Regions from separate parts of the Paenibacillus hamazuiensis genome, predicted to be linked through region 2. Evidence: riboswitches for the same ligand, from Rfam matches in the RefSeq annotation. Region 2 holds a riboswitch; each other region holds the start of a gene.
The links. A riboswitch is a leader RNA that binds a small molecule or an ion and turns the genes downstream of it on or off. The one in region 2 is predicted to bind cyclic di-GMP.
Positions count from the first base shown of each region.

Region 1: linked by a shared signal. The riboswitch ahead of MYS68_RS36625 (fibronectin type III domain-containing protein) and the one ahead of MYS68_RS23875 (chemotaxis protein CheX) in region 2 are both predicted to bind cyclic di-GMP.
Region 3: linked by a shared signal. The riboswitch ahead of MYS68_RS10775 (thiamine pyrophosphate-dependent dehydrogenase E1 component subunit alpha) and the one ahead of MYS68_RS23875 (chemotaxis protein CheX) in region 2 are both predicted to bind cyclic di-GMP.

Region 1 covers NZ_JALRMO010000001.1:8,325,077-8,332,911, forward strand. Annotated here, with positions in the region: gene sufB (Fe-S cluster assembly protein SufB) at 1-435, shown strand, start outside; gene MYS68_RS36620 (hypothetical protein) at 617-844, opposite strand; cyclic di-GMP riboswitch class I at 1,105-1,227, shown strand; gene MYS68_RS36625 (fibronectin type III domain-containing protein) at 1,283-6,262, shown strand; gene MYS68_RS36630 (fibronectin type III domain-containing protein) at 6,868-7,835, shown strand, end outside.
Region 2 covers NZ_JALRMO010000001.1:5,500,077-5,507,911, reverse strand. Annotated here, with positions in the region: tRNA gene MYS68_RS23965 (tRNA-Val) at 31-106, shown strand; tRNA gene MYS68_RS23960 (tRNA-Met) at 125-201, shown strand; tRNA gene MYS68_RS23955 (tRNA-Asp) at 215-291, shown strand; tRNA gene MYS68_RS23950 (tRNA-Phe) at 354-429, shown strand; tRNA gene MYS68_RS23945 (tRNA-Thr) at 447-522, shown strand; tRNA gene MYS68_RS23940 (tRNA-Tyr) at 533-618, shown strand; tRNA gene MYS68_RS23935 (tRNA-Trp) at 633-706, shown strand; tRNA gene MYS68_RS23930 (tRNA-His) at 716-791, shown strand; tRNA gene MYS68_RS23925 (tRNA-Gln) at 808-879, shown strand; tRNA gene MYS68_RS23920 (tRNA-Gly) at 891-965, shown strand; tRNA gene MYS68_RS23915 (tRNA-Cys) at 967-1,040, shown strand; tRNA gene MYS68_RS23910 (tRNA-Leu) at 1,049-1,137, shown strand; tRNA gene MYS68_RS23905 (tRNA-Arg) at 1,152-1,228, shown strand; tRNA gene MYS68_RS23900 (tRNA-Leu) at 1,256-1,335, shown strand; gene ltrA (group II intron reverse transcriptase/maturase) at 1,425-2,750, opposite strand; gene MYS68_RS23890 (alpha/beta-type small acid-soluble spore protein) at 3,518-3,742, opposite strand; gene MYS68_RS23885 (ATP-dependent DNA ligase) at 3,875-4,525, shown strand; gene MYS68_RS23880 (YqjF family protein) at 4,446-5,126, opposite strand; cyclic di-GMP riboswitch class I at 5,310-5,393, shown strand; gene MYS68_RS23875 (chemotaxis protein CheX) at 5,483-5,929, shown strand; gene MYS68_RS23870 (alpha/beta-type small acid-soluble spore protein) at 6,028-6,315, shown strand; gene MYS68_RS23865 (hypothetical protein) at 6,394-6,609, opposite strand; gene MYS68_RS23860 (polysaccharide deacetylase family protein) at 6,637-7,572, opposite strand; gene MYS68_RS23855 (sulfite exporter TauE/SafE family protein) at 7,741-7,835, opposite strand, start outside.
Region 3 covers NZ_JALRMO010000001.1:2,437,521-2,445,355, reverse strand. Annotated here, with positions in the region: gene MYS68_RS10780 (MFS transporter) at 1-1,076, opposite strand, end outside; gene MYS68_RS10775 (thiamine pyrophosphate-dependent dehydrogenase E1 component subunit alpha) at 1,176-2,180, opposite strand; cyclic di-GMP riboswitch class I at 2,312-2,404, opposite strand; gene MYS68_RS10770 (S-layer homology domain-containing protein) at 2,731-4,137, opposite strand; gene MYS68_RS10765 (hypothetical protein) at 4,537-5,169, shown strand; gene MYS68_RS10760 (hypothetical protein) at 5,279-5,563, opposite strand; gene MYS68_RS38820 (response regulator transcription factor) at 5,717-7,222, opposite strand; gene MYS68_RS10750 (cache domain-containing sensor histidine kinase) at 7,219-7,835, opposite strand, start outside.

The sequences.
Region 1 (7,835 bases), 2.8 Mb from region 2:
GGCCAGCACCAGGATGCAGGCGCTAAGATGACGCACCTGGCTCCGGACACGACGTCGACAATCATTTCCAAGTCGATCAGCAAGCACGGCGGTAAAGTAACATACCGCGGTCTGGCATCGTTCGGACGCAACTCGCAGGGCTCCAAAGCGAACATCAAATGCGATACGCTCATTCTCGACAACCAGTCGACGTCGGATACGATCCCGTACAACGAGATCATGAACGACAACATCACGCTGGAGCACGAAGCTACCGTATCCAAGGTGTCCGAGGACCAGCTGTTCTATCTGATGAGCCGCGGCTTAACCGAAGCCGAAGCGACTCAGATGATCGTCATGGGCTTCATCGAGCCGTTCACGAAGGAGCTGCCGATGGAATATGCGGTTGAGATGAATAGATTGATTAAGTTTGAAATGGAAGGGTCCATCGGTTAAAATTCCGCAAAGCGGCGGGATAGACCGATGGGCGAAGGAGCGAACCGATATTGTTCGATCCTTGCCTTAACAACCAAAAACGTGCCCGAACGGCTGGAACGCTCGCGTGTTTCAGCCGTTCGGGCTTTTTTCTCCAATTTGCAAATCCTCCGGGCCTTTACTACTGCCACCCGATTCTCCTTTAATACACCATCGTCATCTGATAAGGCGGAAACGACTCGTTTACCTCCCAGGATTCCACAATACACCGAGCAGTGTAAAAATCAAAGCCGCTCCCCATCAAATAAGAGATTGCGGAAATCTCGTACATGGAGTGTGGAACCGATGTATGCTGAGCTTCATACAGTCCGTATTGAACGACCGGAGAGACGGTCCCCAGAACAAAATTTCTTAAATCGATATCGAGCATTACCTCAACCTTCCTTTGTGTAATATAAGTTAGGCAGATGCCACAGTCACATGCTATTCATCATGTGGCGAGGGTGGACCATGAATATGCGCCCAATCATTTGCTATAAATCGACAAAGTTAGACATATCCAAAGATTTGTGGTTCTTTATGACTAATTTTGCAAAATTGTGTGAACGCTGAGAGGATTTTGACGGATTTTGCAGAATAATTCCATTACCTTTGAACGACATCACAGAACCAATGACCTACATGCCAAGTAAATGAAAAAGGCAAACCCGTCCGAAAGGCGGGGGCGCAAAGCCATGGGCCTAAGGCGTACAGCTCTGTTAACGAAATGTTTTGTTTCGGTGCTGCTGTCGCTACGGTTGCCAGGTTGCCAATGTACTTGGCATTTTTGCGTCTAACTGAAGGTGAAATTTACAATCGGAGGAATTTTATGAGAAAGTGCTTGAAGACGATTTCGGGATTGCTGGTATTCATGTTGTTGGTGCAATATTTCATGGAGTCCGGGCTCGGTCTGTTTGACGCGAAAGCATCGGCGCAAAGCCAGCCTGTCCGGGTTAAAATCCATTTTCAACCGCCGGCCTCCCAGGTTCCTGCCGGGGATATTGCCGATTATGGACAAGTGTACGGTTCAAGAAACGGGTTCACTTACGGATGGAATATAGATCATACGGATGTTACTGTCCGCAGTAGTACATATCAAGATGCGATGCTCGATTCTTCCGTCTGGCCGCATCGTGGCGGGGTATGGGAAATAGCGCTGGAGAACGGGAGCTACGACGTCACGGTCAGCGTGGGCGATGCCGTTTACGGCAGCACGAATACGGTGAACGTAGAGGGCGTCGGCATCTGGAGCGGAGCGGTTCTCGGCGGCGGCTTGCATTTGCAGCAGACGAAGACGATTCAGGTAAGCGACGGAAAACTGACGGTCGATCACGGCAGCCTGGACGACGGGATGACGGCGCTTAATTTCATCGAGATCGTCGGGAAAAATCCGGCCGATACGAATCCGCCCAGTATCCCCCAAAATATAACATCTGAAAATGTGTCGGCAACCGGACTTACGGTCAAATGGGACAGTTCAGCGGATGACAATGCGGTTGCAGGTTATAAGGTGTACAGAGACGGCGCAGAAATCGCGACGGTGACCGGCAGCGTGTCTTATACGGATACCGGGCTTTCTCCTGCTGCGTCGTATAAATATGAAATTGCAGCCTTCGATGCGGCCGGAAATTTTTCCGCCAAGAGTTTGCCGCTGACCGTGACGACTTCCGCCATGTTCTCCGCCTTGGCCGCATCGGGCCAAGGCCGCGGGGTACGCGCCGAATATTTCAGCGGCACCGGTTTTACGGATTTGAAGCTGAGGCGGCTGGACGATACGATCGATTTTCAATGGGATGACGAGCTGACCGCAGCCGGACTGGATAACGGTACGTTCACGGTAAGGTGGAGCGGGAAGCTGCAGCCGCGGTATTCCGAGTTGTATACGTTGTACACCGAGTCGCACGGCGGGGTTCGCTTGTGGGTGAACGGACAGCTTCTGATCGATCGGTGGGACGCCAACGGCAGGGTACATGAAAGCGCAAATATTTCTCTTAAATCCAACCAGACTTACGATATCAAGATGGAATATGTGGAGGAACACGGCGTCAGCGCAGCGACACTGCTCTGGTCCAGCAGCAGCCAGACCAAAGAGATTGTGCCCAAGAGCCAGCTCAATCCGCCTTTCGTGCCGGAGATACCGGGGAACTTCCGCATCGCTTCGGCCTCCAGTACATCCGTTTCGCTTGCTTGGGACGCTGTAACGGGAGCTGCCTCCTATGAGGTCGAGGCTGACGGATCGATAGTAAGCAGCGGATCGGGGACCACCTTCACGCAAAATAATTTGGCCCCGGGTTCCAGACATACATACCGGGTTCGGGCCCGGGTGCCGGAGGTAGCCGGCGATTGGAGCGATCCGCTGCAGGCGGAAACGAAGGTTTCCGTTCCGGCGAACGTTCGGGCAGTCGAATCGGACATGACGATTACGGTGACCTGGGATCCCGTTGCCGGGGCGACGGGCTACGACGTCGAAGCGGACGGGTTCACGATCGACAACGGAACGTCCACGACCTACGTTCATAGCGGTCTCATGCCGAATACGCAGCATACATACCGGGTGAGGGCGAAAAGCGCAACCGGAGCAAGCGATTGGAGCGCCATGATCACCAAAGTGGTTTTGACGGAAATTCCGACCAACGTGCAGGCGGTTAATACGAGCCGGAGCATCACGCTGTCATGGGATGCCGTGATCGGGGCGACCGGATATGACGTCGAAGCCGACGGTCAGATCCTTGACGGCGGCAGCGACACAGCTTATACGCACAGCGGTCTTATGCCGAATACGCGGCATGCTTACCGGGTGCGGGCACGAAAGGCGGACGGACCAAAAGCATGGAGCCCGTTTGTCTATAAATCCACTCTTCCCGAAACAGGGCACGGCATCGGGCTGAAGGGGCAGTATTTTGACAATGAGGATTTGACGAATCTAAAAACGACGCGCATCGACGATACGATCGACTTTAACTGGAACCAGGCGTCTCCTGCTCAGGGCATTCAAGATGGCGTATTTTCCGTACGCTGGACCGGACAAGTCGAGCCGGCGTTCTCGGAGACGTATACATTTTATACGGAAGCTCATGGCGGCGTGCGGCTGTGGGTGGCTGACCGGCTTCTGGTCGACGATTGGCAGTCGCATAATAGCAGCACCGGGCAGGGAAGCATTACCCTCGAGGCCGGTAAACGCTACGACATCCGCATGGAATATCGGGAGACAAACGGCACGTCGCGGGTCCGGCTGCTTTGGGAGAGCGCGTCCCAGGCCAAAGATATTATCCCTAAGATTGAGTTGTATCCGATTGGAGTGCCTGCGGGACTGACCTCCTCATCTACGGAAACGACGGTTTCCTTGCAGTGGAACCCGGTTACCTTTGCCGACGGTTACGATGTGGAAGTCGATGGAACGGTTGTGGATGCCGGCTCCGCTCCCTCTTTCGTACATAACGATGTGATGCCGGGAACGCTGCATACGTACCGGGTCCGAGCGAGAAGCGGCATCGTCATTGGAGAATGGAGCCCGTCCATAACGGAAGCGACAAAGCTGGGGACAACCTCCATTCGGGAAATGACGGCGACGGAAACGGCGATTCGGGTCGATTGGGAGCCTGTGTACGGAGCGACCGGCTACGATATCGAGGTGGATGGCGTTTTTATCAATAATGACAACAATACGAGTTATTTGCACGAAGGGCTTTTGTCCGGCACGGTGCACAGCTACCGGGTGCGGGCCAAAACCGAGGCGGTCACGGGAGATTGGACGTCGCCGGTCAGTAAATGGACCTTGCCGGGGATCCCGGAAGACATCGTGTTGTCTTCGACAAGCGATACCATCACTTTGAAATGGTCTGCGGTAAGAGGGGCGACGGGTTATGACATTGAAGCGTACGACACCGTCATGGACAACGCCGATTCGACCGAATATACGGAGTCGGGGCTGACCCCGAACAGCCAGCATACGTACAGAGTGCGGGCGAAAAACTCCAGCGGCGCCGGCAAATGGAGCGCCGTTGCGGCGGAAACGACGCTGCCCGGAGTGCCCGGAGGCGTAACCGGCACCGCGACGGATACCTCTGTCGCGGTCACATGGGACGCTATTGCAGGCGCTTCCGGATACGACATCGAAATCGACGGCGACTTGGTCGAGGCAGCTTCCGCAGCGTATCTGCATTCCGGCTTGCAGCCTTATACCGTACACACTTACCGGGTCAGGAGCAAAAACAGCAAAGGAACGAGCGCCTGGAGCGGGCCGGTTGAGATCGTTACCCTTCCGTCTGTACCGGGAAATCTGGCGGCTGCAGTTTCCGGACCGAATATCACCGTGTCGTGGAATGCGGCACCCGGAGCTGCCGGATACGATCTGGAAATCGACGGCAAAGTGACGGATATCGGAACCCGGACATCTTACGATCATACGGGAGCGGGATACAATGCCGAACATACATATCGGGTACGGGCGAAAAACGGACCCGTCACCGGGCAGTGGAGCGAGCCGGTCACGAAGCTGACCCCTCCGGGCGTACCGACCGGCTTGCAAGCGGCCACGGCCAGCACCTTCATTACGGTGTCCTGGGATACGGTCGTCGGAGCGGCCGGATACGAGCTGGAGGCGGACGGAGCGATTGTGGACACCGGGCTAAATACGTCTTATGAGCATAACGGCCTGGAGGCAAATTCCCGTCACGTTTACCGGGTGCGGGCAAGAAACGCCGGCGGAGCGGGAGAATGGAGCGCCGTCGTGGCTCAGGCAACGGGATTCGGTGCGCCGCAAAACGTTCATTTGCAGACGGCGACGGATTCCATCACGGTCACCTGGGACGCAGTGCCGGGAGCGTCGGCATACGATGTTTTTGTGGATGGAGAGGTGCACGACAACGGGGCTTCCACGACGTTCGGGCATACCGGCTTGCAGCCTTATTCCTGGCACGTTTACCGGGTCAGGGCGAAAACGGCCGAAATGACCGGCGAATGGAGCGAAGCCGCGACGACAGCGACTATGCTCGGCGTACCCGCCAATTTGCGGGCCATACCTTCCAGCTCATCCATTACGGTCACTTGGGACGCGGTGCTGGGAGCAAGCGGATATGAGATAGAAGCGGACGGCGTCCTGAAGGACAACGGGGAATCGACGACATTTACCCATACGGGACTGACTTCCAATTCGAGACATACTTACCGGGTCCGGGCGAAAAACGATAATGTCTACAGCGACTGGAGCGATCTGAGCGAGTGGAGCGTCCGCGTGGATCAGGTGACGGCCCCCGGCGTACCCGCCAATTTGACCGCCACAGCAACGCCGGACTCCATCACGCTCAAATGGGATGCGGTCAGCGGAGCGGATTCATACAACCTGGAAATCGACGGACAAGTGGTCAGTTCCTCCGGCACCACGTACACGCATAGCGGGCTGGAGCCAAACACGATGCACGTATACCGCGTCAGCGCGGCTAACCGCGGCGTGCGCGGCAGCTGGACGGATAAGCTGCAGAAGATCACGACGCCGCAATTGACGCTGAATATCGCCAAAGATACGATTTTCAACTTCGTTTTCGTCGTGCCGAAGAAAAATGGGTTGACCGAGCGGAAAGTGACGGTCGTGTACGATCCGGGCGCTATCGAGGTGCTCGATCTGAGCGCGGTCACTCCCGACATCGAGAAAGCCCCGGGGGCGATCGTCGGCACCAACCTGAAGGTCGCCGAGTTCGTTCCGGGACGCATCGTGTATACGATCCAGAACGCCGACAAGACGATTGTGAACAGCATCCAGCTGCAATCGCTCACGAACGAGTACTCGAAGGTGACGTATACGGTGGAGTAGGTACGGAGGAGGAGCCAACCCAAGTGATGAAAAAACGATTGTTCATGAGAAGGCTGATTTTAAGTTTATGCTCGTTTTTGCTGGTATTGACCATGATCCCGCCAAAAGCCGCATACGCAAACAGCAAGGTCGATATTGTGTTTGTTCTTGATGTTTCCAACGATATGCGTCATCAATGGAACTATGCTCAGCCCGGTTTGTTGAAATTGCTCGACTTATTACTCAACGAACAGGGCATCGATTATCGAGTAGGATTCGTCACGTTTGACAACTCGAATATGGGCTGCAGCGGAGAATTCGATGCTAATCTTGCTAACCTAAGAGGTTACTTTGCATATATCACTACTGCGAATTTTTCGAATTATCAGTCCGATTATGGCTTGGATGCTGCATACTGTGCAGCAAATTCATTCCATTTCGACAACCAGGCATCCAACCATATTATTTTCATATCGGCAGCAACAACTTTGGACAGCAAATATAACAAGACTATCCAAGAAACTGCAGACCTCATGAATTCAAAGCATATTACATTTTCTTCTTATTCCAATCACTTCGGGTATGGTTTGGAATCGAAGACCGGCGGGATCAGTGGAGTTATCGACATGTTTAGCAGCACTTTCCCCCAAGAAGCTTATGAATTAATCATACCGGATCCGGTACCGCCGACCATTGAAGCGGTCGCTCCGACGGCAAACCAAATCATAGGAGGCGCTCCATTCATCCCGGCCGTCAGAGTAGCCGACGGAAACGGAGATACGCTTAACGTCAACTATTATCTTGATTCGGAATCGTCACCGCGAGAAACATTAAGCATCACAAACACAACTACCGCTCAATTGGTCAGCTTTAACGCGTTAAACGTCGGGCAATTATACGAAGGCGGCCATACGATACGGTTTACGGTCAGCGACGGAAAGGCGACGACGGAGCAGACGGTTGGTTTTACAGTCGATCATTCCGGACCCAATTTGCAAGCTGTCGAATTTTCTTCCACGGATACGTCGATTCAAATAACCGGGTCGGCCAATGACCCTGTCGGAGGATTGGACGCCGCTCCTTATCGCTATACGGTAGGGCCGGAGGTGTCCCCATGGACGCAGAGCACTTCCTATGCGAAGGCTTATTTGACACCTAACACCGCATACTACACCAAATTCGAGGCCAGGGACGCGTTCGGCCAAATTTCGGCTCGGGAGCAAACTACGTATACGAAGGCCCAGAGGCCGGGTTTAACGGCTAATTCCGTTACAACAACGAGTGCGGGGCTTTCATTAAACGACGGAAATCCTTCAGGCACCCGATACCAGATTACGACGAACGGGCTTTATGTAAACAACGCGGGCCAAATGTCAGGGACACCGGAATGGATCGCCCCAGTGGGCAAATCTGTTATGGTGACGGGGCTGATGCCGAATACGGCATATACCTTCCAAGCTCAAGCGATAAACGAAGCAGGCGCCGTTACGGGCTTTGGAACGGCCATGACTGCTGTTACTCTCCCGACACCGCCTGTGAATATAACAACAGAAATTTCGCAGCAAACGATCAAGCTTGCTTGGCCGGCTTCCCC
Region 2 (7,835 bases):
CTCCGCATATTTTTACGGAGACTCCACTATGGAGGCTTAGCTCAGCTGGGAGAGCATCTGCCTTACAAGCAGAGGGTCGGCGGTTCGATCCCGTCAGCCTCCACCATATATGATATTTAATCGACGCGGGGTGGAGCAGCCCGGTAGCTCGTCGGGCTCATAACCCGAAGGCCGCAGGTTCAAATCCTGCCCCCGCAACCAACTTTTCTATCGCGGAGCCGTGGTGTAGAGGCCTAACATGCCTGCCTGTCACGCAGGAGACCGCGGGTTCGAATCCCGTCGGCTCCGCCATTTAACATCTCGTAAGGGATGAGAACCCAATGTTTTCAGGGTTCGATGAAGTATATTAGCATGGCTCGGTAGCTCAGTCGGTAGAGCAGAGGACTGAAAATCCTCGTGTCGGCGGTTCGATTCCGTCCCGAGCCACCATTTTTCGTTGTAAGTTAGCCGCTGTAGCTCAATTGGTAGAGCAACTGACTTGTAATCAGTAGGTTGGGGGTTCAAGTCCTCTCGGCGGCACCATTGGTAATTTGGAGGCTTAGCGAAGTGGCCAAACGCAGCAGACTGTAAATCTGTTCTCGTACGAGTTCGGTGGTTCGAATCCATCAGCCTCCACCACTTTTTAATCTCATAGGGGCATAGTTTAAAGGTAGAACAAAGGTCTCCAAAACCTTTGGTGTGGGTTCGATTCCTGCTGCCCCTGCCAATCAATATGGCGGTCGTGGCGAAGTGGCTAACGCATCGGATTGTGGCTCCGACATTCGAGGGTTCAATTCCCTTCGATCGCCCCATTTTTTTATAAATCGTTGGGGATTAGCCAAGCGGTAAGGCAACGGACTTTGACTCCGTCATGCCTAGGTTCGAATCCTAGATCCCCAGTGTATACTAATGCGGAAGTGGCTCAGGGGTAGAGCATCGCCTTGCCAAGGCGAGGGTCGCGGGTTCGAATCCCGTCTTCCGCTCCAAGGCGCCATAGCCAAGTGGTAAGGCAGAGCTCTGCAAAAGCTTTACCCCCAGTTCGAATCTGGGTGGCGCCTCCATTTTTTTAGCCGGAGTGGCGGAATCGGCAGACGCACAGGACTTAAAATCCTGCGGTAGGTGACTACCGTACCAGTTCAAGTCTGGTCTTCGGCACCACTCAACGACAACATGTGCCCTTAGCTCAGCCGGATAGAGCGTTTGACTACGAATCAAAAGGTCAGGAGTTCGAATCTCTTAGGGCACGCCATTTTTTTTTTGATCTTTAATTTCATAAGCCGGTGTGGCGGAATTGGCAGACGCGCGCGACTCAAAATCGTGAGGGAAACCGTGGGGGTTCGAGTCCCTTCACCGGCATCGAATGAAAATCGAGTAGGCCCATGAATGAATTCATGGGCCTCTCACAGAACCGGACGTGCGGGTCATCGCATCCGGCTCCTCCGCGCTTATCCCCGCTGGGGATGATGTTCATTATAGATGTCTACGAGAAAAACGAGACCTCTTTCTCTGAACCAATCGTTTGGCATTGCAACACTGGCTGGCTTGGATAGCGAGCTTCTCCATGCGAACATACGCATCTTGGGAAGCTCTCCCCTCCACTTATTCTTTCTTAGTGCCCTGTAGAAGTTCTTCGGCTTTTTCCAGCTCCGCAACTGTACCATCCGGAGCCTTCTCCTTATCCATGCATCGTACTCTCTCATCAGACTTCCTACGTTGCCCCAGCCAAAATAGCTACCCCATCCACGTAAATATGGATTCAACTTCTTTCGGATCAGCTGTTCCACATTCACCGTTTGGTTCCGCCGCGTAATTGCTTTCACGCGTTCTTTAAATTTCTGTTTGGCTTTCGAGGATGGAGTAACCCAAAATCCCGGTTTAAACTCATGACCTAGGAACATAAAGGACTGTTCCAAGTTGTTCACGATCTTGGTTTTCTCCGGGTGTACTTTGAGCCCAAGCTCTTGTTCCAGTAGACGAATAACACCTTGGAGTACCCTCTCTGCCCCCTTTTGGGATTTGCAGCAGATCACAAAATCATCGGCGTACCGTGTTATACGGTGCTTCCGTTCAGTCATGAGCTTATCCAGCGGGTTTAGGTAGATATTCGCCAAAAGCGGACTAATAACCCCACCCTGTGGACTTCCTTGCTCGTTCAGGTGAAAACTTCCGTTCTCCATGACTCCGGACTTTAAGAAGCTTTCTATGAGCTTTAGGACACTACCATCCACCACTTCTTCCTTGACGGCCTTAAGCAACTTGTCATGTGGAATGAGATCGAAATACGATTTCAGGTCGGCGTCGATCACATAAACGTATCCATCCATGAGATCTTTCCGAATGTTCTCCAGCGCCATGTGTGCACTGCGTCCCGGGCGAAACCCAAAACTACACTCCATAAATGTCGCCTCGTAAATCGGTTCGAGGATTCGGCGGGTCGCCGCCTGTACTACGCGATCGCGAATTGCGGGTATCCCGAGCGGCCTTTGACCCCCATTTTCCTTGGAAATGTACATGCGCCTGACCGGCATCGGCTTGTATGCCTTCGCCCGCAGCTCCTGCTGAAGCGTTCTTAAGTTACGCTCCAGTTCACTCTCGAATACCTTTATGGTCACTCCGTCTACTCCCGCTGCTCCCCGGTTGCGCTTGACCTCCCGGAATGCCTCCTCAAGGTTCGGCATCGCCCATATCTTGTCGATGAGGCTGTGCCATCTGCGTTTTCTCGGGACTTCTACTCCCTCACGAAAGCCTACCTCTCCTTTTCCTTCCTTCATGTCTCGTGTTCCTTCCCTTTCAGTTTCCGGACGTATAGCTAATCTTTCAGCCTTTCCGGTTCCCCTTCGGTACTCCGCCCCAGACGGCCTACCCTTTTGTTCAGCCCCGGCTCTTCGCTCTTCTTGGCTCCCCGGCTTCTGTCTGGCACATGACGGCTTCCTAGGTGGTTATGCTTTTCTTCCACGGTTCCGGGCTTCGCACCAAGTCTTTGCCTTTTGGGTCTAAGCTTGCACCGACAACGTTGGTGTCGGTTCACTTGCCATTGCGGCTTTTCCGGCAAGCTTTCTCACTACTATCCCTTCGTATGACTGCTCACCATCCATCATTCTGTCTTAGCCCTATAAGCCTTGAAAAGAGTTTACCGCTATGCGGAAGACGATAAGCCCTCCTTGGGTCACGTCATCGTCTTTCCCCCGAATCCAGTCCTCCTAACTTTCGAAGCCTATGGTGGTATAGGACGTCCCCTTCTCTTGCAGGGTTATCCGGCTTCGCCAGCCAACATGGTTCATGCCGCCTGTTCCGGGTTTTGCCTTCTGATCCTCCGCACCCTCCCTTACGGCCAGAGCACTACCAGTCGGCTATGCGCTTCCGCCACCCCGCGGTGCGCTCGGGACTTTCACCCGTTAGTACGATGCGCTGCCAAGCGCACAAGACCGCAAAGGATATCGGATATCCTTTGCGGTCTTTTCCGCTTATAAGATTCAGAAAGCATAATTTTGATCTTTCAAGAAAAGCTTCCGTTTAGACCCGAGTATCTTAGCTTTTCCTACAAGCGAAAACCGGACAGCTGCTGCTCGGCGATTTGCACCATGCGGCGGACCATATGTCCCCCGATAGCGCCGGTATCGCGAGTGGCCATGTAACCGTAGTATCCGTCCTGCGGCACTTGAATGCCTAACTCCTGGGCGACTTCAAACTTCAATTGCTCCATGGCTCTTGTCGCTTGCTGAACGACCAGTTGGTTGCTCGAACGACTTTGACCACGTCCCATATTGATTTCACCTCCTGAAGTAGTTGCATTCTTATTATGGTTGGATGTTTTCCAAAATATGCATTCCCGTCCCCTATTTTCCTGATAAACCGCAGGCTGCTCCATGGTACAATGGAATGCGGGGGAATGTCTATGATTATCGCACCGATGATGCTCGAAAGTGCCGAAAATCCGTTTGACGCAAGAGATTATATATTCGAGCCGAAAGTGGAAGGACTCCGCGTGATATTAACCCGAACGGAGATAGAGACCAGATTGTTATCGCATAAAAAATATGAAGTCACTCGATTGTTCCCGGAACTTCACTGCGTCCCCGTTGAAGGGAATGTCATCCTGGATGGGGTCGTGTGCCGTATAGACCCGGAAAGCGGCTTTTATGACGGTGCTCCAGTTGCGGAAAGAATGCGCTTTAGCAAAAGAAAGCAGATAGAGGCGGCAGTCCGCAACTGTCCTGTGATCTTTACCGTTTTCGATGTTCTTTCCTATAAAGACAGGGATTTACGAAAGCTGCCGCTTATGAAAAGAAAATCGATTTTGGAGTCGATTTTAACGGAAAATGAATTTTTTCAAAAAATATCTTATATCGAGAACGAAAGAGATCTGGTTTATAGCGCTATGTTTAACCGCGAACCGGAAGGCTTGATCGCTAAAAGAAAAGACAGCAGGTATGTAGGAAGAAGGTCCCACGATTGGGTGCATTTGATCAGCCCGGAGACAAAGGCCAAATCCATACTTCCAGTCGTTTTGAAAAATGAAGATGAGGTTTTTGACCCGACGGCTTGATCGATTGAGCTGTCATCATGGTATTCAGTCCGATATCGGCTTCTGCCTGCTGCAGCGGCCACGGCAGGTGAAGTATATCCCCCCGCACAACTTCCCTCTTACGATTTGTCGTATACAGACAGTATCGCTCGGTAAGCCAATATTCCCATGATCCCTGCGAGGCATAAAAAACGGGAGAAACAGGTTTATATCGTCCTTCGAATGCAACCGGAGTTTCGGTTGTATTTTTTCTGCGGCTTCGGTAACGGATGATTCCGTCCTCATTTGTGCATTCCATTTCTGCATAGAAATACGGAAGATGAAAAAACGTTTTGGCAGTCTGCACTGCCAGCCGGTTGGCCGCGTCGAGGCTGAAAAAATAAACACCCGGTTTACCGTTTACGGTAACGTAGGTTCTTACGTTGATTTCGGGAAAACGATCGGTAAACGGGATAGGAGGCAGGCCTCGCAGCCGTATACCGCTCATCCTGAAAGGCACGACGCCGATCCAGGCGAAGCCGTCGAACGTATCGAGCGTCATTCCGGAAGGAATCATTTCACGGATTTCCTGAGGGCGGACCGGCCAGTGTGCAAACAGAAGGTCGTGCCAAATTTGCTTCATGATCCAGGACGATTCAGGGACGGGCCACGGACGGTGGGCTTGAGAAACGGGCAGCTTCAATGTAAGGACAACTCCTTAAGACTTATTTTTATCGATTCCATGAAATTTTGTCCAATTTGTTAGTGCCTAATTTCGACTGATATGGTAAAATAGTAGTACAACTCACGACTCACAGGCAAGTCAAATCCGAAACGGCAAACCTATTGAAAAATAGGGACGCAAAGCTTCAGGCCTAAAGGAGAATCCAATGGCGGCTGAGTTACCGAAATTTGTGTTTTCTATTCCTGAGAGTGTATTCAGAAATAGCGACCACCCGTTTCGGGTGGTTTTTTTTGCATAAAACGGAGGGATTTCTGATGCAAGCGGCTTATATTAATCCTTTTCTCGCTTCGTCGGTGATGGTTATCGAGCAGCTTATCAACGTAAAGCCGACTGTCGGCGAATTGAAGATTTTGGATGTCTCCATGGGGGGCGATCACATCTGGCTGAAAATAGGTTTAATCGGACAGATGAAGGGAGACATAATTTTTGGCTTCCCGGAGCAGGTTGCGCTGAAGATCGTGTCCGGAATGATGGGCGGCTTTCAAGTGACGCAGTTCGACGAGCTCAGTCAAAGCGCCATAGGCGAGCTGGGCAATATGATCAGCGGAAATGCCAGCACGATGCTCTACAATGAAGGCATCGAGATTGACATTACGCCTCCTAACCTGATTCAAGGTGAGATGACCGGAGTGAAAAAAGCATTTTCGATTCCTCTCAATTTGCCGGATATCGGCGGATTTCATATTTACGTCATGGCCTAGTACATAGATCGTTCGGTTGAGGTTAACCTATGGAATAAGCACGGCTGAGGGATGAACTTCATCTGTGCTTATAAGCTGGTTATAGGAGGTTAACCGTAATGGCTCGAAGAAGGAGCAATCGACGACTCGTCGTACCCGGCGCGGAGCATGGTGTTGACCAGTTCAAAGCACAAGTGATGAAACAGAAAGGTTATCAGACTTCGCCGGACCGGCCCGATCAGGTCAAATATGAGGTGGCACGAACGCTTGGCATACCGCTGGAGCCGGGGAATAACGGAAACCTGACCACAGAGCAGGCGGGAAAAATCGGCGGTCAGATCGGCGGTACGATGGTACGGGAAATGATTAAGATGGCCCAGCAGCATTTGGCCGGACCAAGACGTTAATGGAAAAGGAGCTCAGGGCCGCACATCTGCGGCATTGGCTCCTTTTTGCTTGCTTTGCTTACTCGTGGAGGCTGCGGCTTACTTCTCCTCTTCCTTTTCCTCCTGGTCTTCCTGATCGCTTTGATCGGCATTGATAATGACCGTGTATTGCATATTATCATGTTTAATGACTTGGGCCACTTCGATATAAGGAGTTCCGAGCTCCTGTTCGGCATCTTCGACCAGCTGCTGCAGCTTCTGGCTCAGGCTGGCGTTCCAATCCAAGGTGACGTCCACAAAATATTGTTGAATCATGGTTGTAAGTATACTCCTTTCGCGAAATCACTTCTGTTTCGATTCATGCAGCAGCTCGGGCAGCGTGACAAGCTCCAGACCTTTGGCCCGCAGCTGCTCGATGATGCCGGGCAGCGCCTGCACGGTTCCGGATAAATCCTGGCCGTCGCCTCCGCCCGAATGCTGAAGGATGATAGCTCCGGCCCGGGCATCCTTCATGACGTTATAGGTGACTTGCTGTGCATTCAATTGCCGCCAATCCTGAGAGTCAACATTCCAGTTGACGACAAGCATACGCTCAGCCGCCGCCCATTTCAGCTGGCTTTCGCTGATTTCTCCATAAGGGGGGCGCAAAAATCGCGGACTGTATCCTGTCAACCTTTTAATAATCGCGTCGGTTTTACGGATTTGCGATTTATATTTTTCATCGGGCAGCTTGGGGAGCAGCGCATGATCATAAGAATGATTGCCGATCACATGCCCTTCCCGAACCATTCGTTTCACCAGCTGAGGATGTTTTTCGGCCCGGGAGCCTACGATGAAAAACGTCGCCTTCACATGGTATTTCTTTAATATATCCAATACTTGAGGGGTATACTTATCGTCCGGCGCATCGTCGAAGGTAAGCGCGGCTTTAGGGGCGCTGACAGGCGATTTCAGCATAAAGATGCCCGGATATTTCTTCGTCAGTTCCGCAATGGTCAGCTTGCGTTCGCTGTTTTTTGCGGATACCGCAGGGGCGGAGGGGGCATTTTCTTTCTTCGTTTTAGGTTTAGGCTCCTCCCGGGACGGCTGATTTGGCGGTGCAGGTACAGGCTGGGGCACGGCTTGCGGAGCCGGGCTCAGGTTCGGAACGGCATCTCCGGTTTGGGGGATTCCCGTACGCGGGAGAGCCGGATTCCATTTTGGGCCTATGGGTTCCTCGTACTGGAAAGGGATTGGGAACGGAATCAGATCTTGCTGCCGGGAAACGATAGATTTCATTTCCGGCCTAGGTTCCGCCGAGTTGCCAAACCTGCAGCCAGACAGCATAGAAAGGGAAAGCAGGCCAAGGAAGAGGAGGATCGGTTTGCGCATGGATCGAAGGTTCCCCCTTTTCTCGTGTCGTTGCTTTTAGTTTGCGAAAAAAGGGGGAGTTTATCCTTGGAATTGTTAAGTCGTTATTCCTTCGTATATCATCCGCAGGGCTACGAGAAGGAAGGTGACTCGCAGTACCCACATCAGTTTTTTGGTGCTGAGCATTCCGG
Region 3 (7,835 bases), 3.1 Mb from region 2:
AGACCGAACGCCAAACCAAAAAACAGTCCGGAGATGAGACCGACATTACCCGGAAGCATCTCTTGCGCATAGACGACAATGATTGAAAAAGCCGATGAAAGAACGAACCCGGCGCAGATGACGAGCACACCGGAACCGAACAAGTTTGCATACGGCATCAGAAGACAGAACGGCGCAGCTCCAAAAATGGAAAGGAATATGACGTTCCGGCGGCCATATCGATCTGCAATCGGTCCTCCAAGCAGCATTCCGATCGCAGACGCGAACAAAAACATGAATAAAAGCAATTGCGCATGCGCAATCGACAAACCGAAGTTATGAATCAAATAAAACGAATAGTAGCTAGTTATGCTGGAAATATATACATACTTAGAAAAAAGTAAGAGCACAAGGAGCGCAATCGCCCAAGCGATCCGGTTCCGTGACAATGTTGCGGTGCGGTTTGCACGGGGTGCCCCGCTCTTCGTACTGGCGTGCTTCGTCATGTTGGCACGGTACCAGCCTGCTACGTAAACCTGGATCACAATGCCGGCCGATGCCGCAATTGTAAACCAGATGACACCAAACTGCCCCAAAGGGACGAATAATACCGCCGTCATAATCGGGCCAAGTGAGTTGCCGATCGTTCCTCCTACTTGAAATATCGATTGCGCGAGTCCGCGTCTGTTCCCGGCGGCCATGTGAGCAACACGGGAAGACTCCGGGTGAAATACGGCAGATCCGATCCCGATGGCGATAACAGCGAGCAAAATGGCGCCGAGGCTCGATGCCATGGACAGTGCAACGATACCGGACAATGTGAAAATGACCCCTATAGGCAATATACTGGGCCGGGGATGAGCATCCGCCAATTTCCCGACCATCGGTTGTAGCAGCGAAGCGGTCATACTCATGCAAAAGGCGATCAGCCCGATCTGCTTATACGTCAAATGCAGCGACTCTTTCAAAATCGGAAAAAGCGCCGAAACGGTCGACTGCATCGTGTCATTCAATAAATGCACGATACTGATGGCGATCAGAATCGGGAAAGCGGTCGGCGCTACAGCAGGTACCGATTTCGATTGAATGATAGACATAAATTCACCCCTCTCCACAGGAATTCTACATTGTCAGCAGAACAAAATTTAGACAATTCGTTCAACTCCTTCCTTCAATGACGGACATATTCCGTCCTCCTATTCTGCATAAACATGGTCCAGGGTGCTTTCTGGGATAGGATTTGGGGCATGTTCGGCATAATCCAAGGCCTCATCGACTTCTTTCACGATTTGGTCAAGCATTTTGTTCTCAGTTCGTTCATCCAGTAATCCGATTTCCTTCAGATAATACTTAAAGATGATAAGTGAATCTTGCTTCTTGATCTCTTCCACTTCTTCACAAGAATGATAAGTCCGATCGTCGTCTTCGCTTGTATGAGGAGCCAAACGGTGATGGACTGCCTCGATTAGCGTTGGTCCTTCGCCGCATCTGGCTCTGTCGACCGCATTTTTCGTAACCTTGTATACTTCCAGGGGATCATTTCCGTTCACACGGAATACGGGAAATCCATACCCTGTCACCCTATCGGCGATACTTTCACTTGTCACTTGCTTCGAATAAGGATGTGAAATGGCATTTTTGTTATTCTCGCAGAAGAAAATGACCGGCAGCTTGTGCATACCTGCAAAGTTGACTACCTCGTGAAATTCACCTTGATTGCAAGCCCCCTCTCCTAAAGCGGTTAATGCAACGAAATTTTCACCCTGCAAACGCCCTGTTAATGCCATACGAGCAGCGTACGGGGCGACGACATTGGAGGTTGTAAGCTTATGATATTTTCTGCTGCCGTAACTTCCGGGCATTTGCCTGCCGCCACTATTCGGATCACCGGCCCTTGCGAACGCTTCCAACAATAATTCCCTGGCTGTCATTCCGAAAACAATGGCCATCCCCATATCCCGATAATAAGGACACAAATAATCTTTCCTGCTATCCAGCGCATACGCAGCTCCAACCTGTGCCGCTTCATGGCCCTGGCACGATACTGGAAATTGGATTTTTCCCGCCCGATGAAGAAGCCACATCTGCTCGTCGACTTTTCGCGCTAACATCATATCACGGTACATGTAAAGAACCTGCTGATCTGATAAACCCAGTGAACGATGTCGACTCGCAATCTCCAGGCTTACATCATTTCTCATCATGACTGAGTCCTCCTCCCCATTAATAAACCCCAATGCTTCGGTCTACCGAAGGAAACGCTTTTTGGGAATGCCAAATAACCTCCTATCTTATCGGAATAAATATGAATAAGACGGAGGTTTCCGTCGTATTCGGCAACTGGCTGGCATCATGGAATATTTGTTCCACCTTAGCCCCTGTAGCTTTGCGTCCCCGTTTTTCAACTGGTTTGCCATTGTCGTACGGTTTATTTAATTGTCGATTTCTACATTTTAGCACTACATCTAAAATCTACTCTTTTCTTTCGTGAAAATCGATAGGCACTAAGACCTGAAATAATTAATGGATAATTTATTTAATTCGCCAGATTACGACAACTTTATTTCTCAGAGCATGACTGAAAAGTTGGTGCTGAGTGTGTATGAGCCTCCCCATAAAGTCACTTAAAATATAAAGTTGTAAACAGTTATGCTGTCTTTCAACCCTAAAAATAAAAACATCTGCCCAACATATTCGTGGACAGATGTCATGATTAGAATTCGACATGTAATTTATTCGAAGAATTACGTTTTACTTACTACTTGGGAATCTTTCTACCACTGCTTTTACATTGTTGACGATTTCAGCTGCATCCGTTTGGGACAATTCATCCTTTGGTTTAAACAGGTTTTCATCAGATAATTTAACGATTCCCAAAGAAGCCGCTAATTGAACGTAACTCTTATTCGAACTATCCACTTTATCCAAATCTTTGATGTCGATTACTACCGGCTTAATCATAGGCAGCTTTCCACTCGACTTGAGCGTTTGAACGAGCAAGCTTACGAACGATTCGCGAGTCATTATCGCATTTGGATCAACTTTAATTGCAATATCTGAGCCAGCAAGATCGAGAGCTTTCGAAATCAATTGCGCCCCTTCCCCGTAAGAAACGGCAACGGATGGCTTCTGATGAGCCTTAAGATATTCGGAAGCTTTCCCGATAATTTCGGTGGCGACAGTTCGTGTTAATTCGCCTTTCGGATTTATTGTTCCTTCGTCGGAAAGATTAATGAAGCCTAACACGATGGCCAATTGAACGGATCCCGAATATTCGACGTCGATTTGGTCATTATCCTTGATGTCAATCGGTTGAATGTTAATCATCGGCAGTTTCCCGCTTGTTTTGAGCGTTTGCATGAGCAGGTTAATAAACGACTCGCGGGTCATTTTCGCATCAGGATCGATTTTTATTTGGATGTCGGTGCCATCTTTGCCCAGCAGCTCCGCAATGAGTTTCACTCCTTGGGAGGCAGTCATGATCTCCGACGCGGAATTGTTGGAATGAGCTTTCAAATACTGAATGGCATTGAAGATTTCTTCAGCTGCTTGTTCGCGGGTCATAATTTGTTTCGGATTGAATGTACCGTCTGCATTCAACTTGACAATGCCATAGGAAAGGGCTCTCTGGATGGAGCCCGAATACTCTTCGCTCACTTGGTCTTTGTCTTTCATGTCGACTAAGACCGGCTTAATCATCGGTAAATGACCTATTCTCTCTATTGCCCGAATGAGTTGATGTGTGAATTCTTCTTTATTTTTCGATTGGTTGGGATCGAGGGATTTCGGCAAGTCGAGATTGTGGACGGCGGCCGTTATGAATGAGGCTGCATACCAGGCCTTATCGTCCGCATTTGTGAAATAGTCTGTTGCTTTCAGTTCTTTCTCGAATCTTACCGCATCAAGGTTCAATCCGAGTGTGGATACAAAGAGTTGAACGCTTTGAGCTTCAGTAAGGGGCGCATTTGGCGCGAACAGACCTGGTGCAACTCCTGAGATAATACCGCTTTGTTGAAGAGAGATGATTTTATCTTTTGCTGCAACATTGGTTAAGTCGGTGAAATCCGTAGACGAAGCGGCGAAGCTGTGCCCAACAAAAGCAAGCGACATGACGGCTGTAGCAACTGTAAGATTGACCATTTTAAAAACTTTTTTCATATTGTCCACCTCGTGTCGTGTTAGTTGTTTCACAAATTGTGATTGATACAAACACTAAACGGACTAAGGTTGGATAAGGTTGCATGTTAGCTATTTCGATTGATGGTCCGTCGCATCTGACGTTCCGCCCATTTTTCGCAATTTTGTTTATTCATCGTGCACCTTCATTTGTTTACGTAATAAATATTATGTTAATAATAAAGCTTGTCTATCCTCTTGAACTGCCTTGCGATCTTGGGTAGTAATCCGTCTCGCCACTCTTATTCCCTATCCTTTTACAAAAATAAACGGAACTTTTTTAAGAGGACAGGGATTATCAGTCTAATGTCGAATAATTCGATAATGAGAGCGGATTAACCTAACGGGCAGTATGATAAGAGTGATGGAGGGAGAAATGTTATGAGTGCATTAGAAAAACTACCTGAACCGGAAAGCTTAAAAAAGCTAATGGCTGTTCAAGCAGCTCTAAATACAATTCTTTGTGAGACTGAATGGCTTCGCTATCATAGCGTTGTTCAAGAATGGAATAAAGGCGTTTGCATGGCAAAAATAAATAATGGAGCAGGTGATCATGTTATTATTTTATTTTCCGCTGAAGGCACCATCATAAAGGGATTTGATCATGAATCCATACTAAGTCCATATGCACAAGACGAACATAAGGTATGGCCAGGGATTTATGATAACGTTCCGATCGAAATATTGCCACTACTTGAACATGAAGGAATTGAAAAAGAAGCTGTGACTTTTTGTATATGGCGTAAAAATAGTGATTCTAGCTGGCAGCAGGGAAAAGTTAAAATGCCAAGAGGAGCTAATGATGGTTCAGATTTTTTGATAGGAGCGATTTACCAAACACCGGAGGATTTCGTGCAATTTGCGAAAGATTATTTTGAATTAGCGCTGCCAGTTGATGTTGTTGAAAAAGTTTATGAGGGCGTCCCTATAACGGTGGAGATGATTCAAATGCTAAATCCCAACTGTGATGCAGAAGAAGTTTATCGGGAGTTAAAATCATTGAGGTTAATTTAGCGAAAAACAGATTGAACTAACGGAATCGATAGTTCAATCTCCAACCAAGACCAGGCTGCCGACATGGATCGGCAGCCTAGCTCCGTCTTTGAGCATTGACGCAACCCATCTACTTTGCCCCGGGTGACAGCGACGCCGGTACTCCCCCATCCTCCCTGTCTTCGTGTCCGGATAAACTTTCCACTTGTATCAAAGCAAGATCTAAATCGAACATTTTGGATATGCCCCTTGCACAAATCAAAGCTTCTTCCAAGGTTTCCCACGGATCTACAAAACCTTTGGCTTTCGTGTCGTCGTTATATAAACCCTCAACCTCTATGTAATATTGGTTATCGGCTCCCTTGTAAATCCTTATGCTGCTCAGACACTTTAGATTGTAAAAAGATATCCTCAAGACGAATACCTCCTGTAACCGGCGTTGTTTAAGGGTAACAATGCATAGATATTTATTATACATATCTCTGCTGAACAATCTCTGAACAAAATTCCAATGTAAGGGTTTTCGTAAATTCCAATAAAATAAGCGCTCTACTATGAGCGCTTAATGTCAACCGGTATGATTGCCTAAGTTTTTCTTAAAATCCGACGGATAAACGCCGTTCGTATCCTTGAACAGCTTCGTAAAATGCCTCGAGCTGTAATACCCGACCTTTTCCGCAACCTGCTGAACCTGCAGTCCCGTCTCGGCGAGCAATTCCTTGGCCTTATACATCCTCAATCGCGTCAAGTATTTGACAAAGGTGCAGCCGGTCTTTTTATGAAACAACGAGCTCAAGTAATTCGGGGTCACATTCAGCTCCCCGGCGATTTGGCCGATCCCGATATCTTCCATATAATGCTTTTCGATATAGGCTATGGCTCGCTCGACCAGGTCCCCCCCACCCGGCTCCGTTCCGGTCATCCGAAGGAGGGTTTGTTCGCCGAACTGCCGCAGCTCGCCGGCAAGCTTTTGCCGGGACAAGGGACTGGAGACGGAGGCGGAAAGCGCGGCGCCGAGAAAATCGCGGATCGCTTGAACATGATGGTCCCGAAGCTGAATTTTATTCAACAAGGCTTCCAGTTCATCGACTGTCTTGTGGTAATTCACGTAAAGCTTGTCGTTAAAATGCTGCGCAAGCAGTATCAGCAGCCTGCCAAGCACGGCGAAATCCGTTTCTGTCAAAGAGGATAGCTCGCGCGCGGACCACATTCGGCGAATGCCGTAAAGAGGTCTGAGCGACGCGCAGCTTTGCAGCTGCTTAAGCTCGTCGACGAGCGACAGAAAACCGGAGCACTCGCCGGTTAGAAACGCGGTAACGGCCGACTGCTTCGATTGAAACTGCGCCAAATTTTCGATCAAGCTCTGAAAGCAGTGCGCCAGTCTATCTTTGTGCCCGGCATTTTTGGCGGCATCCCACGCTCCGATCACTGAAAGCTCTCCGCCCGGCAGCGAAACAATCGCCACCCTCATTCCGCACGTAAAATGCTTTCCAAGCTCATCCCGCAAGACAGAGCCGAGCTCCCGCTGCAAATCGGCCAGGCGGGAAGCCGGACAGCAGCTGTCGATATAAAACACCATGCCTTGAAAATGCCCTTGGTAAAACAAGCTGTCGCCGCTTCCCCTCTCGACGTCAGGAGCTGTCAGCTCATGTATCATGGAGAACAGGTTGTATTCAAACTGGCGGTTTAACATCCGTTCGGATTCCGCATGATCCTGATAAATCCGATATAATGACGACTCAAGCTCCCGAGGGTCAACCGGCTTGAGCAAATATTCGGATGCCCCGAGCTTCACTGCTTTTTGTGCATATTCAAAATCGGAAAAGCCGCTGAGAATAAGCCATTTGGTTAGCGGCGAACATTCCTTCCCGCGCTGAATGGCCGTCAAACCGTCCATCACCGGCATGCGGATATCCACGATGGCGATGTCCGGCAATTCGGCAGCGACAAGTGCGACCAATTCCTCCCCGGTTGCGGCCTCACCGGCAACGTGCCAGGAGGCGCCCATTTCCGAGATCATGCTGACAAGGCTCGCGCGTATGAGGCTCTCGTCATCGGCAATGACGATATTCACAGTGGGCTCACATCCTTCCACGGAATGATGATCGAGGCGGTCGTGCCTTGGCCGATCGCGCTGTCGATGCGAAACATGCCGCGGCCGTATGCCAGCTTCAAACGCTCGCGCACGTTGCTGAGACCTACGCTTTCCCCGCCCGCAGCGGCATCGAATCCGGCTCCGTCATCGGCAACTTGAATCTCCAACACTTCCTCTTCCAATGAATCCACTGAATGATCGAACCTCCTGAACCGTCTGCTTGCGGCAACCGTCAAGGTGCAGGGCCGGAACAAAGGTTCGATGCCGTGAATGATCGCGTTTTCAACAAGCGGCTGCAGCAGCAGTTTCGGCAGCTTGATCTCCTCCAGGCCGGCCTCAAGCTCGATCCGAAACTGCAGCCTCTCTTGAAACCGGATGCGCTGAAGCTCGCAATATTTGGCAATGAAGTCGAGCTCATCCCGAAGCAGGGACCAGTCGTTATGTCCCAAAATGTAACGGAGCAAGCCGCTTAACGACAAGATGGCTTTTTCCAGCAGCTGGCTCTGCCCCGTCCGGTTGAGGCCGATAAAGCCGCTTAACGTATTGTACAGAAAATGGGGCTGGATTTGCGATTGAAGCGCGCGGTAATCGG